3 regions of the Aceticella sp. 75b-Ac genome follow, and region 1 is predicted to be linked to each of the others. Evidence: riboswitches for the same ligand, from Rfam matches in the RefSeq annotation. Region 1 holds a riboswitch; each other region holds the start of a gene.
What was found. Region 1 has a riboswitch for molybdenum cofactor ahead of modA (molybdate ABC transporter substrate-binding protein). Riboswitches for the same ligand answer to the same signal wherever they lie in the genome.
Positions count from the first base shown of each region.

Region 1 (3,269 bases):
TTTGTCATTTAAGAAATAAAGTGAAACAGTTTTTATGCTTTCCTGTGCTGTATTAGGGCTTACGGCAGTGTTTTGCTCGGGATTTGATTTTGAAGAACATCCCGAAAATAAAACTACAATAATAAAAAATATAATCAATAAATTTTTTTTCACGATACTCTACCCCCTATTAAACTAATATATAAATATTATAACAGAATAGAAATGAAATAAAAATCTATAAAAATAATGAAATATTATTATTATTTTTAAAAAATAATTCATAATATATTTCTCAATCGAATTTTTCCCTAACTTAATTGCTTTATAAAAAAAAATATTGTATAATAAAAACAAATGTACTTCCATTGCTTTAAGAAATTCAAACAATTGATTGAAACAAATTATATAGTGAATATTTTATTCTTTTGTAAAAGGAGGAAATAAAATGAAAAATAATTTAAATGCATTTGTTATTGCTAACCCTAATAGATGCATTGGATGCAGAACATGTGAAATAGCATGTGCATTAGCACATCTTGAAGGGAATCCGCTATCTGAAGGAACAGATGATATTCAATTCAATCAGCGTTTAAATGTAATTAAAACAGCAACAGTAACCTCTCCAATACAGTGTCGACATTGTGAGGACGCCCCCTGTGCAAATGTCTGTCCGGTTGGAGCTATTGTAAGAAAAAATAATACAATACAAATTAATAACCAAATTTGTATTGGTTGTAAAAACTGCTTGCTTGCATGTCCTTTTGGTGCTATAGATTTTATAACAGAATATGTAAACGGTAAAAAAAATATACAAGAAAATTTAAAGATTGTAGAAAATTCAAATATGTACAACAAAGAAAGAATAATTGCTAATAAATGTGATTTGTGCATAGACAGAGAAAATGGTCCTGCATGTGTAGAGGTATGTCCAACAAATGCTTTAAGATTAGTAAAACCAAATATGCTGGTAAATTCGATTAAAGAAAAAAGGAAAAAAGTAACAACAGCTTTGCCTTTTATTTAAATTTAAGGCGAAAATTAATTATAGTCATAATTAAAAATTTAAAATCTCCGAGTCCTTATTTCTAAAGTAAGTTATATCTTGCTATGAAATAAGAACCGATAGGGTATTAAGGGAAACGTTAATGCCTCCTGTTTGGAAAGGAGAAAGGATTCACTAATAGAAGATGAAAATGCTTTGATTTGGTATTTTTACCTTTTATTTAGTAGTGGCTTTGCACCTTTCTTGAGGTGCTTTTTTATTTAATAAATCTTGAATGAATTTTTAAGAGAAATATATTATCTCTTGAAATTCAGATATATAAAACAATAGATGTTACCGAAAATATTTAAAATATTTTAAGGAGGAGAAATAAGATGAGAAAAATTAAAATTAAATGGATATTTTTATTGGTATGCGGATTATTGACTTTATTATTTTTTGGAGGGTGTGGACAAAAAAAGACAAATACACCTGCCGATAAAACGAAAAATTCAAATACAAAAAGCATCATGGTATTTGCAGGAGCTGGACTTAAAGATGCACTGCCGGAGGTGTCAAAAAAATACAGCCAAATTCATCCCGATGTAAAATTTTCCTTCAATTTCGCTGGTCTTGGTACCTTACAACAGCAAATTGAACAGGGAGCATATTGTGATATACTTATAGGTCCCGGAGAAAAACAATGGAATATATTACGAAGTGAAAATTTGATTGATAAAGCAACAGAAAAAAAGATTTTATCTGATAAACTGGTTCTTATTACGCCAAAAGACAGCCAGAAAGTAAAAAGCTTTGAAGACCTTACTTCACCTGAAGTTAATAAAATTGCCATTGGAGATCCTGCTGTTGTACCTGGCGGTGAATGGGCTAAAAAAGCTTTGATAAGCTTAGGACTTTGGGATAAAGTAAAATCTAAACTTATTTTTGCAAAGGATATACAAGAAATCAGAGCTTATGTAGAAACAGGAAATGTGGATGCCGGATTTATATGGAAATCAAATACTACAAATGATAATAAGATTAGGATTGCCGCAGAAGCACCTGAAAATTCCTGTCCTCCTGTTTTCTTCAGAGGAGCAGTTATAAATAACAGCAAGGAAAAAGAAACAGCTCTTGATTTTCTTAACTATCTCAAAGGTCAAGAAGCATCAAAAATTTTCAAAAAATTTGGATTTATACCTTTAGAACAAAAACAATAAATCCAAACCAAAAGAAGGAGTCCAAAAATGATATATCCTATATTCTTATCAATAAAAGTATCAATAATAGCAACAGTTATTAATTTTATAATAGCAATATCTCTTGCACGTTTTTTTTTAATAAAAAATTTTTCAGGAAAGGAAATCTTGGAAACCTTTTTATGTTTGCCATTGGTTTTGCCCCCAACGGTTACGGGTTTTATTCTTCTTGTACTCATAGGGAGAAATGGACCAATAGGTTTTCTCATTAAGAAAATATTTAACGGTCAATTGCTGTTTACATGGTGGGCTGCTGTAATTGCATCTTCTATAGTCGCCTTTCCGCTCATGTATAAGAGTGCAAAAGCAGCTTTTGAAAGCGTAGATATTAAGCAAGAACAGGCTGCTCGTATTTTAGGTGCAAATGAGTTTAGGGTTCTTTGTACTGTTACCATGCCTCTTGCCTGGCCTGGTATTCTATCGGGTATAGTTCTTTCATTTGCGAGAGCTATTGGTGAGTTTGGAGCAACATTGATGATTGCAGGTAATATCCCAGGCAAGACTCAGACAATGCCAATAGCAATTTATTTTGCAGCAGAGGGGGGAGATTACAAAACCGCCGGATATTTTGTCATTGTAATTCTTTTATTATCTTTTGGTTTAATATATTACATAAACTGGCTCTCAAAAAAGAAAATTTTGCATTATACAGAAAAAGGAAGAAAATAATCTGAAATTAATTATGTGAGGAGATAGATTTATGGATTTTTACAATAACTTAAAGTCCAAGTTAAGGGAAATTGTTGATGAAAATAGGTTATTGAACGAAAATGTTGAGATTAAAGCCTGCCTGCTTTCTCCGAAAGATGCTATTGGCATTACAAAACGTAAGGATTATGTTATTTTAAAGGGTAAAGAAAAACTTATGCAGGCAGAATTTAAAGGTTCTTATGGACAGGCATTTACTGATTCATTAAATGATTTTCATGGTTCTATTGAAAAGATACTGGAACTTCCACTTAAAAACAACTTTGAAAGAGCTATTTTTATTTCATCCTTAAATGCAATTATGCGGTATCTGGGTTTATCTGATCACACAGTACACT
Region 1 is NZ_CM190971.1:171,680-174,948, reverse strand. Features, by position in the region: gene AC0LWJ_RS00885 (GerMN domain-containing protein) at 1-153, opposite strand, end outside; gene AC0LWJ_RS00880 (4Fe-4S dicluster domain-containing protein) at 428-1,006, shown strand; molybdenum cofactor riboswitch at 1,040-1,164, shown strand; gene modA (molybdate ABC transporter substrate-binding protein) at 1,360-2,184, shown strand; gene modB (molybdate ABC transporter permease subunit) at 2,212-2,892, shown strand; gene AC0LWJ_RS00865 (Rossmann-like domain-containing protein) at 2,924-3,269, shown strand, end outside.

Region 2 (3,269 bases), 820 kb from region 1:
CCAGAATTAAGCTTAACAAGCTTTTCCCAATTAAACTTCCCAATTTATAAACTAATATTACCGCAATTATTCCAAATATAAATGATGAACCTTGTATTATATATGGATTAAACGGAAAAAATAATATTGCAAGTACCGCTCCAAAGGCAGACCCAGTTGTTACACCAAGAATATCAGGACCTGCAAGATAGTTTCTAAACAAGCTTTGAAATGCAACCCCTGCTAATCCTAAAGATGCTCCTGCCAAAGAAACTGCTATTATTCTTGGAAATCTAACATCAAAGAGGATAATTTTGCTGAATCCATTTAAAGAAGAAAATGGAGAAAACCACAATCTTCCTAAAAACAAAGAAAGAAAAATAACTAAGCAGCAAAAAATAATTATTTTTTTCACTATGATTTCCTCCCAAGATATAAATCCTTCATTTTATTCGTTCGTGATTAAATTACCATTAATTTGAACTTTATCAATATTCAAACCAAAAAAGGTTTTATAAAAATCTTTTGCCTTATCTTTGATGTTTATATCCTTAAATTCATTTGGATGCAAAACCTTTGCCGCCCAATATAAACCCAATGGCCACTTAGGACATGGATCTATCCAGTTGTCCCCATCATTCGGAACAAGAAAAACCTTTCCGTCTTTAACTGCATTTATCTTGCCCCATGCAGGGTCTTTCAATATTTCATCTTTTGTTTGCGCAGCCGATTTATCATATTGTATTATCATGATCATATCAGGATTCCATTTGACTGACTGTTCAACATCTATACTTTTTTTACCAGATAAATTTTGTGAAACAGAAGTACCTCCGGCTATTTCAACAAGCCTGCTTTGAAACATATCACCACCCATAGTCATATATGAATGGTCTTTTCCACTATAATACATGATCAAAACCTTTGGCTTCGTTGTTCTTTGAATTTTATCCTTTACATTTTGTTCAGCTTTCTTGTAATAGTCTACAATGTTTTGAGCCTGTTTTTCCTTTTGAAAAACCTTTCCCAACATTGATACCGTATTATTTATGTCCTCAATGCTTTCTACTTTTGTGCAAATTACCGGTATATTGAGACTTTCTAGCTGTTTTACATCCTTATTATTTGCCTGCCAATAACTACAAAGCACAACATTTGGTTTTTCTTTTGCGATTTCTTCGACATTTGCTGTTTTTCCCCTACTTGCTTTTGTCATCACATCAGGGTCTACAAGCTTATAAAAATCTGTACCCCAAAAACCTCCAGCGTAAAATTTATCACCTTCACCAAGAAGATATACAAATTGTGGAATCATTCCATATATACTTACTATTTTCTTGACAGACTCCTGAATTTTTACTGTTCTTCCAACAGCATCCTTAACTTCAACATATGACACCTTTGTTTCCTGCGGAGCTTTAGTTCCAGAACATCCTGTTGCAGCAAAAACAATTAAAAATATAAGCAATCCAACTAGACTCGTTAATTTCAATCTTCTTTTTTTTAATTCTTTCATTCATATTTCCCTCCATATTTTTAATCAGTAGCAATTTATCAATTATTACTGCAATCTTTTATAATAAGAAAATTAAAACTCCACTAAAAAAGTGGAGCACAACAAAACCTGCTTGATTTAATCAGGTTGCATACACCACCTCCTTGTAAAATATGTGACAGTAAGGCATACTCGTTTCCAAGGATACCCCGTGAGCGTAAAACTCAGGCCAATCACCATAGATTATTTTCTCCTTAGGTTGAATTGGCTCGGAGATGTCGATATTATTTTTTTAACACGATAAACTAATAAAATTGCAGTAATTGCTACTTATTAAGAAAATAACATAGTTTAATTATTAAGTCAAATTATTTTTATCAATACCATACAGTTTAACTAATCAAGAATCGATAATATTTCATCTTTATTTATCTCAAAGATATCTACTTTTCCGTATCCAACCGGAAGTACAAATCTAATCTTATCATTTTTATTCTTTTTGTCATGCCTTATAAGTTCTACAATGTCTTCTTTATGGAGTTCGCCATATTCAACGGGTAAACCGGACTTCTTTATCAAAGCACAAATTCTATCAAAATATTCTTTATCTATCAGACTCTTTTTAAGGGACAGTTTAGCTGCATATACCATTCCAATTGCAACAGCTTCACCATGAATATATTTTTCATATCCTGTTAATGCTTCTATAGCATGTCCTACTGTATGTCCGTAATTTAAGATTTGTCTTAATTTTTGTTCTTTTTCATCCAATGAAACAACCTTCCCCTTGATTCCGCATGATTTTTTTATAATATGTGTAATCATATCATCGTTTAAATTAAGTATCTCATCCATATTGCATTCCAGATATTCAAATAATTCCTTGTCCCATATTACACCGTATTTTATTATTTCTGCTAATCCCCCAAGTATTTCCCTTTTATTTAAGGTTCTCAAATTGCTTGTATCTATATAAACCATCTTTGGCTGATGGAAAGCGCCGACGATATTCTTACCACCCCTTAAATTAACACCAACTTTTCCTCCTACACTGCTATCTACCTGTGCAAGAAGGGTGGTGGGTATCTGAATAAAATCTACACCCCTCATATATGTAGCTGCTGCAAAGCCGGCTATATCCCCCACTACTCCTCCGCCAAGGGCAATTATCGAACCATCTCTTAAAAGCCCGCTTTTATAGATGTCTTCTAAAATATTTTTTAACATATCAAGATTTTTGCTGCTTTCACCTGCAGGTATTACAAATTTTGATACATCAAACCCAGCATTATTTAAAATGGCTTTTACTTTCTCATAATATAATGGGTATACGTTGGTATCTGTTACAAGGAAAATCCTTTTGCTTTTGGTATGTCTGCATACCACCTTACCTATGTCATCAAGCATGTTATTACATATATATATCGGATATGAACGGTCTTTTAAATCTATATTGATAACCTCCAAAATATCTTCCCCTTTTTATTAAAATATACTTTAATCTATAGTTTATATTTCCTTTTCCATTTCTTCAAGCAATTTTTCAAATACATCCAATGCATCAAGCACCGGTTTTGGCGATGTAAGGTCTACACCTGCTTTTTTCAGAAGATTTAATGGATAATCGGAACTGCCTCCTTTTAAAAATTCCTTATATCTATCTACGGCTGGTTTACCTTCTTTTAAGATCATCTGTGAAAGTGCTGTTGCCGAAGAAAATCCCGTTGCATATTTATATACGTAAAATCCCATATAAAAATGGGGGATTCTTGCCCATTCATAATTAATACCTTCA
Region 2 is NZ_CM190971.1:992,432-995,700, forward strand. Features, by position in the region: gene AC0LWJ_RS05270 (FecCD family ABC transporter permease) at 1-394, opposite strand, end outside; gene AC0LWJ_RS05275 (ABC transporter substrate-binding protein) at 428-1,495, opposite strand; molybdenum cofactor riboswitch at 1,619-1,761, opposite strand; gene aroB (3-dehydroquinate synthase) at 1,871-2,941, opposite strand; partial or broken gene pepF (oligoendopeptidase F) at 2,984-3,269, opposite strand, start outside.
Region 2: linked by a shared signal. The riboswitch ahead of AC0LWJ_RS05275 (ABC transporter substrate-binding protein) and the one ahead of modA (molybdate ABC transporter substrate-binding protein) in region 1 are both predicted to bind molybdenum cofactor.

Region 3 (3,269 bases), 810 kb from region 1:
AAGAAAATCTGGATAATCGAAAAATTGCTCTTATTCTTTTAGAGGGGATAGGGGAAAAGGATTTTAAATGGCAATATACCTTGTGCAAAAACAGCATAAAATGGTATACGTATGAGCAGGATGCTAATCAATATCTCGCAATAACCACAGGCAAACATCTTCAATATAATGGTTATCCACCCGGTTATAAATATTATATAGAGGACGATGAAAATAAGCCATATCCTTATGAAGGACCTTTTATGGAAATACCGGAAAATACCATCGGGCAGATGAATAAAATAAAAAGTGCTGCGGTTGGCAGCAGAAGCATTATAACACATGTTGCAAGTGGAGCCGACATCAGTATTGAATGTTTATGCAGAATGCTTTATAATTATGGGACAATGGCGATTATAAAAGATATGGTTTATCAACAGGAAATCCTTTAATTATTAAATAATTCATTTTTCTCTAAGATATAAATATTTTTTAAAAGAAAAGCTTAAACATAAATTAGAAATAAGATATTTTTAAAAATCCAAGGTAAAGAGGTGCAGATTTAATGATAATTGATAAATTAATTGATATTGCCAATGAAAGGTCAAATGGGAGAAAGATTAAGGATATTCGAATAGGTGTAGGTTATACCTGTGTTATGTTGGACGATGGAAGTTCGGGTTTGGCATATACTTTCATTAATGAACTTGGACCTTGCTGTGGACAGTTGGAAGAAGTGGGAAGCATGATTGGACGGGATTGCAATTCGGTAATCTGCTGGGGAAAGAAGGATAATATATTAAAATCTACAATTGGAGTAGCAGCAATAAATGCTGTAATTCACAGTGACATTCAAGAATATGAAACGGGTAATATTATCAACGAGGTAAAAAATTTAAATTCTTATGATACATTTGGTATGGTAGGTTATTTCCGACCTATAATAAATGTTGTAAAGCAGACAGGAGCAAAAACTTATGTATTTGAACGTTCAGGGAAATATGAAGGAACTACGGTTCCTGATTGGGCAATTGAAATGTACCTGCCACAATGTGATGTGGTTATAATTACAGGTACTGCAATAATAAATAAGACAATCGATCATATTTTGGAAATGTGTAAAAATGCAAGGGAGGTTTATATAGTCGGTCCGTCAACCACCATGTCTTATGAAGCATTTGAAGGATATAATGTTACGAAACTTGCCGGAAGTTTAGTTGTTGAGCCCAAAAAGGCTCTTGAGGTAGTCAGTCAAGGGGGAGGGACTATGATGTTGAAGGATGCCATAAAAAATATATCTGTAAAAGTAAAGGGGAAATAACTGTTATAAATTGTAAAACATCCTTGACAAATATGATTAGTTGATATACTATTATCAATAAGCTTAGAGAAAAATCAAAAATTGAAAATATAAATCTCCGAGTCTTTATGTCTGTGGGGGATTATCTTATGAGATAAAGACCGTCTTAGGGTATTAATGGAAACGTTAATGCCTCCCGTTTGGAAAGGAGAAGGATTTTAGTGTTTGCACAACATTTAAAATGATGTTTTTTGCGCCTTCTTCGGAAGGTGTTTTTTTAATCTATAAATAACTTATAGATATGATTCTAAACAACGAAAACGGAAAAATTGACTGAAAGGAGGTGATGATTATTGCAGAGGTTTGTAAAAAATTTAATGTATTTTGTAAAGAATTTTTAGAAAGAGGGGGACAATAAAAAAAATGTTAAAATTTGACAAAGCAACAGGGAAAAAGATGTTTAATGTTAAAAACCTTTTACTTATTTTTTTAGTGACTGCAATGATTGTATTTGGTGGGTGTAGTTCGAAAACTGATAAAAATACAACAAATACACTTAAGAACAATAAACAGGAAACAACAGCTTCATTTAAAGGTCAAAAACTTAATCTTTATGTAGCAGCAGGGCTTAAAAAACCTATGGATGAGGTTATCGCAATCTTTGAAAAAGAAACCGGTGCAAAGGTAGTACCAAGTTATGGGGCTTCCGGTGGACTTTACACACAAATCAAAGAGGGGCAGCCTTGCGACCTCTATTTTTCGGCAGACTGGCTTTATGTAGACAAGCTTAAGGCTGATGGGAAACTGGCTGAAGGGCAAAAATTCTTGCAAGACAATTTGGTGCTTGCAGTGTCACAAACAGGTAAAAATAAAGTTAAAAGTGTAACAGATTTGATAAAACCGGGGGTAATAGTAGGGGTGTCTGACACTAAAGCACCAGTAGGTGTTTATACTGAAAGAGCTCTAAAAAAGATGAATATTTGGGATAAGTTGGTTTCTTCAGGCAATCTCAAAGCCCGTCCTGCAACGGTAAATCAGCTTGCTATTATGCTTCAGAAAAATGAGCTTGATGCAGGTTTAATTTACAGCAGTGTAGCTAGAGCGTTTGATTTGGAATATGTTGAGGTAATACCTCAGGAATATACGGGTGAAATTATCGAAGGGGCAGCTATTATCAAAGGTGGAAATGAAAAGCTGGCAGAAGAATTTATGAATACTGTTAATAAAAATACCGATAAATTTACAAAGTACGGCTGGAAGGTCATAAAGAATGAGAAATAATATTATAAGTGTTATTTTTATTCCATTGTTTTTTCTATTGGTAATTTATCCTATTGCCGCGTTATTAGGGCATGTTAATAGTATAGGTATTATTAAAACCTTTCACGATATACTATTTTGGCAAAGTGTAAAAAATACTATAGAGGCTGCATTTGCAGCCTCTATAGTAGCTCTCATAACAGCTTTAGGGTTTGGTTATTACCATCTTTTTGCCAGAAACTCATATTTATACAAAATTGCTAATTTTATGAATGACTTACCGGTTGCTTTACCGCATACCGTAGCCGGACTTGCCCTGCTTTTAGCCTTTGGACGTAATGCCTTTGGCTTCGTTGGCAATACGGGATTAGCGTTTATGATGATTTCTGTTGTATTAGCCATGTTTTTTGTTTCATATCCTCTGGCAGCAAGGGCTATATCTGCCGGTGTAGATCAAATAGAACCGGAGATAATTGATGTGGCCCGCACACTGGGAGATACTCCCAGTAAAGCATATCTGCGGGTTGTGGTTCCTTCTTTGGGAGAGCCTATATTCTCAGGTCTTGTATTAACCTTCGCTCGATCCATAAGTGAATTTGCTGCCATTATAATGTTTGGAGGAAATGTTCCGGGTGTTACTCAAGTTTTAGCATCTTATGTCTTTACTAAAGTAGAAGAAGGTGAAATTGATGTAGCGGTTGTAGCCAGTGCCTTTTGTGTCTTATTATCT
Region 3 is NZ_CM190971.1:986,087-989,355, reverse strand. Features, by position in the region: gene AC0LWJ_RS05255 (hypothetical protein) at 1-431, shown strand, start outside; gene AC0LWJ_RS05250 (Rossmann-like domain-containing protein) at 545-1,300, shown strand; molybdenum cofactor riboswitch at 1,384-1,506, shown strand; gene modA (molybdate ABC transporter substrate-binding protein) at 1,703-2,560, shown strand; gene AC0LWJ_RS05240 (ABC transporter permease) at 2,550-3,269, shown strand, end outside.
Region 3: linked by a shared signal. The riboswitch ahead of modA (molybdate ABC transporter substrate-binding protein) and the one ahead of modA (molybdate ABC transporter substrate-binding protein) in region 1 are both predicted to bind molybdenum cofactor.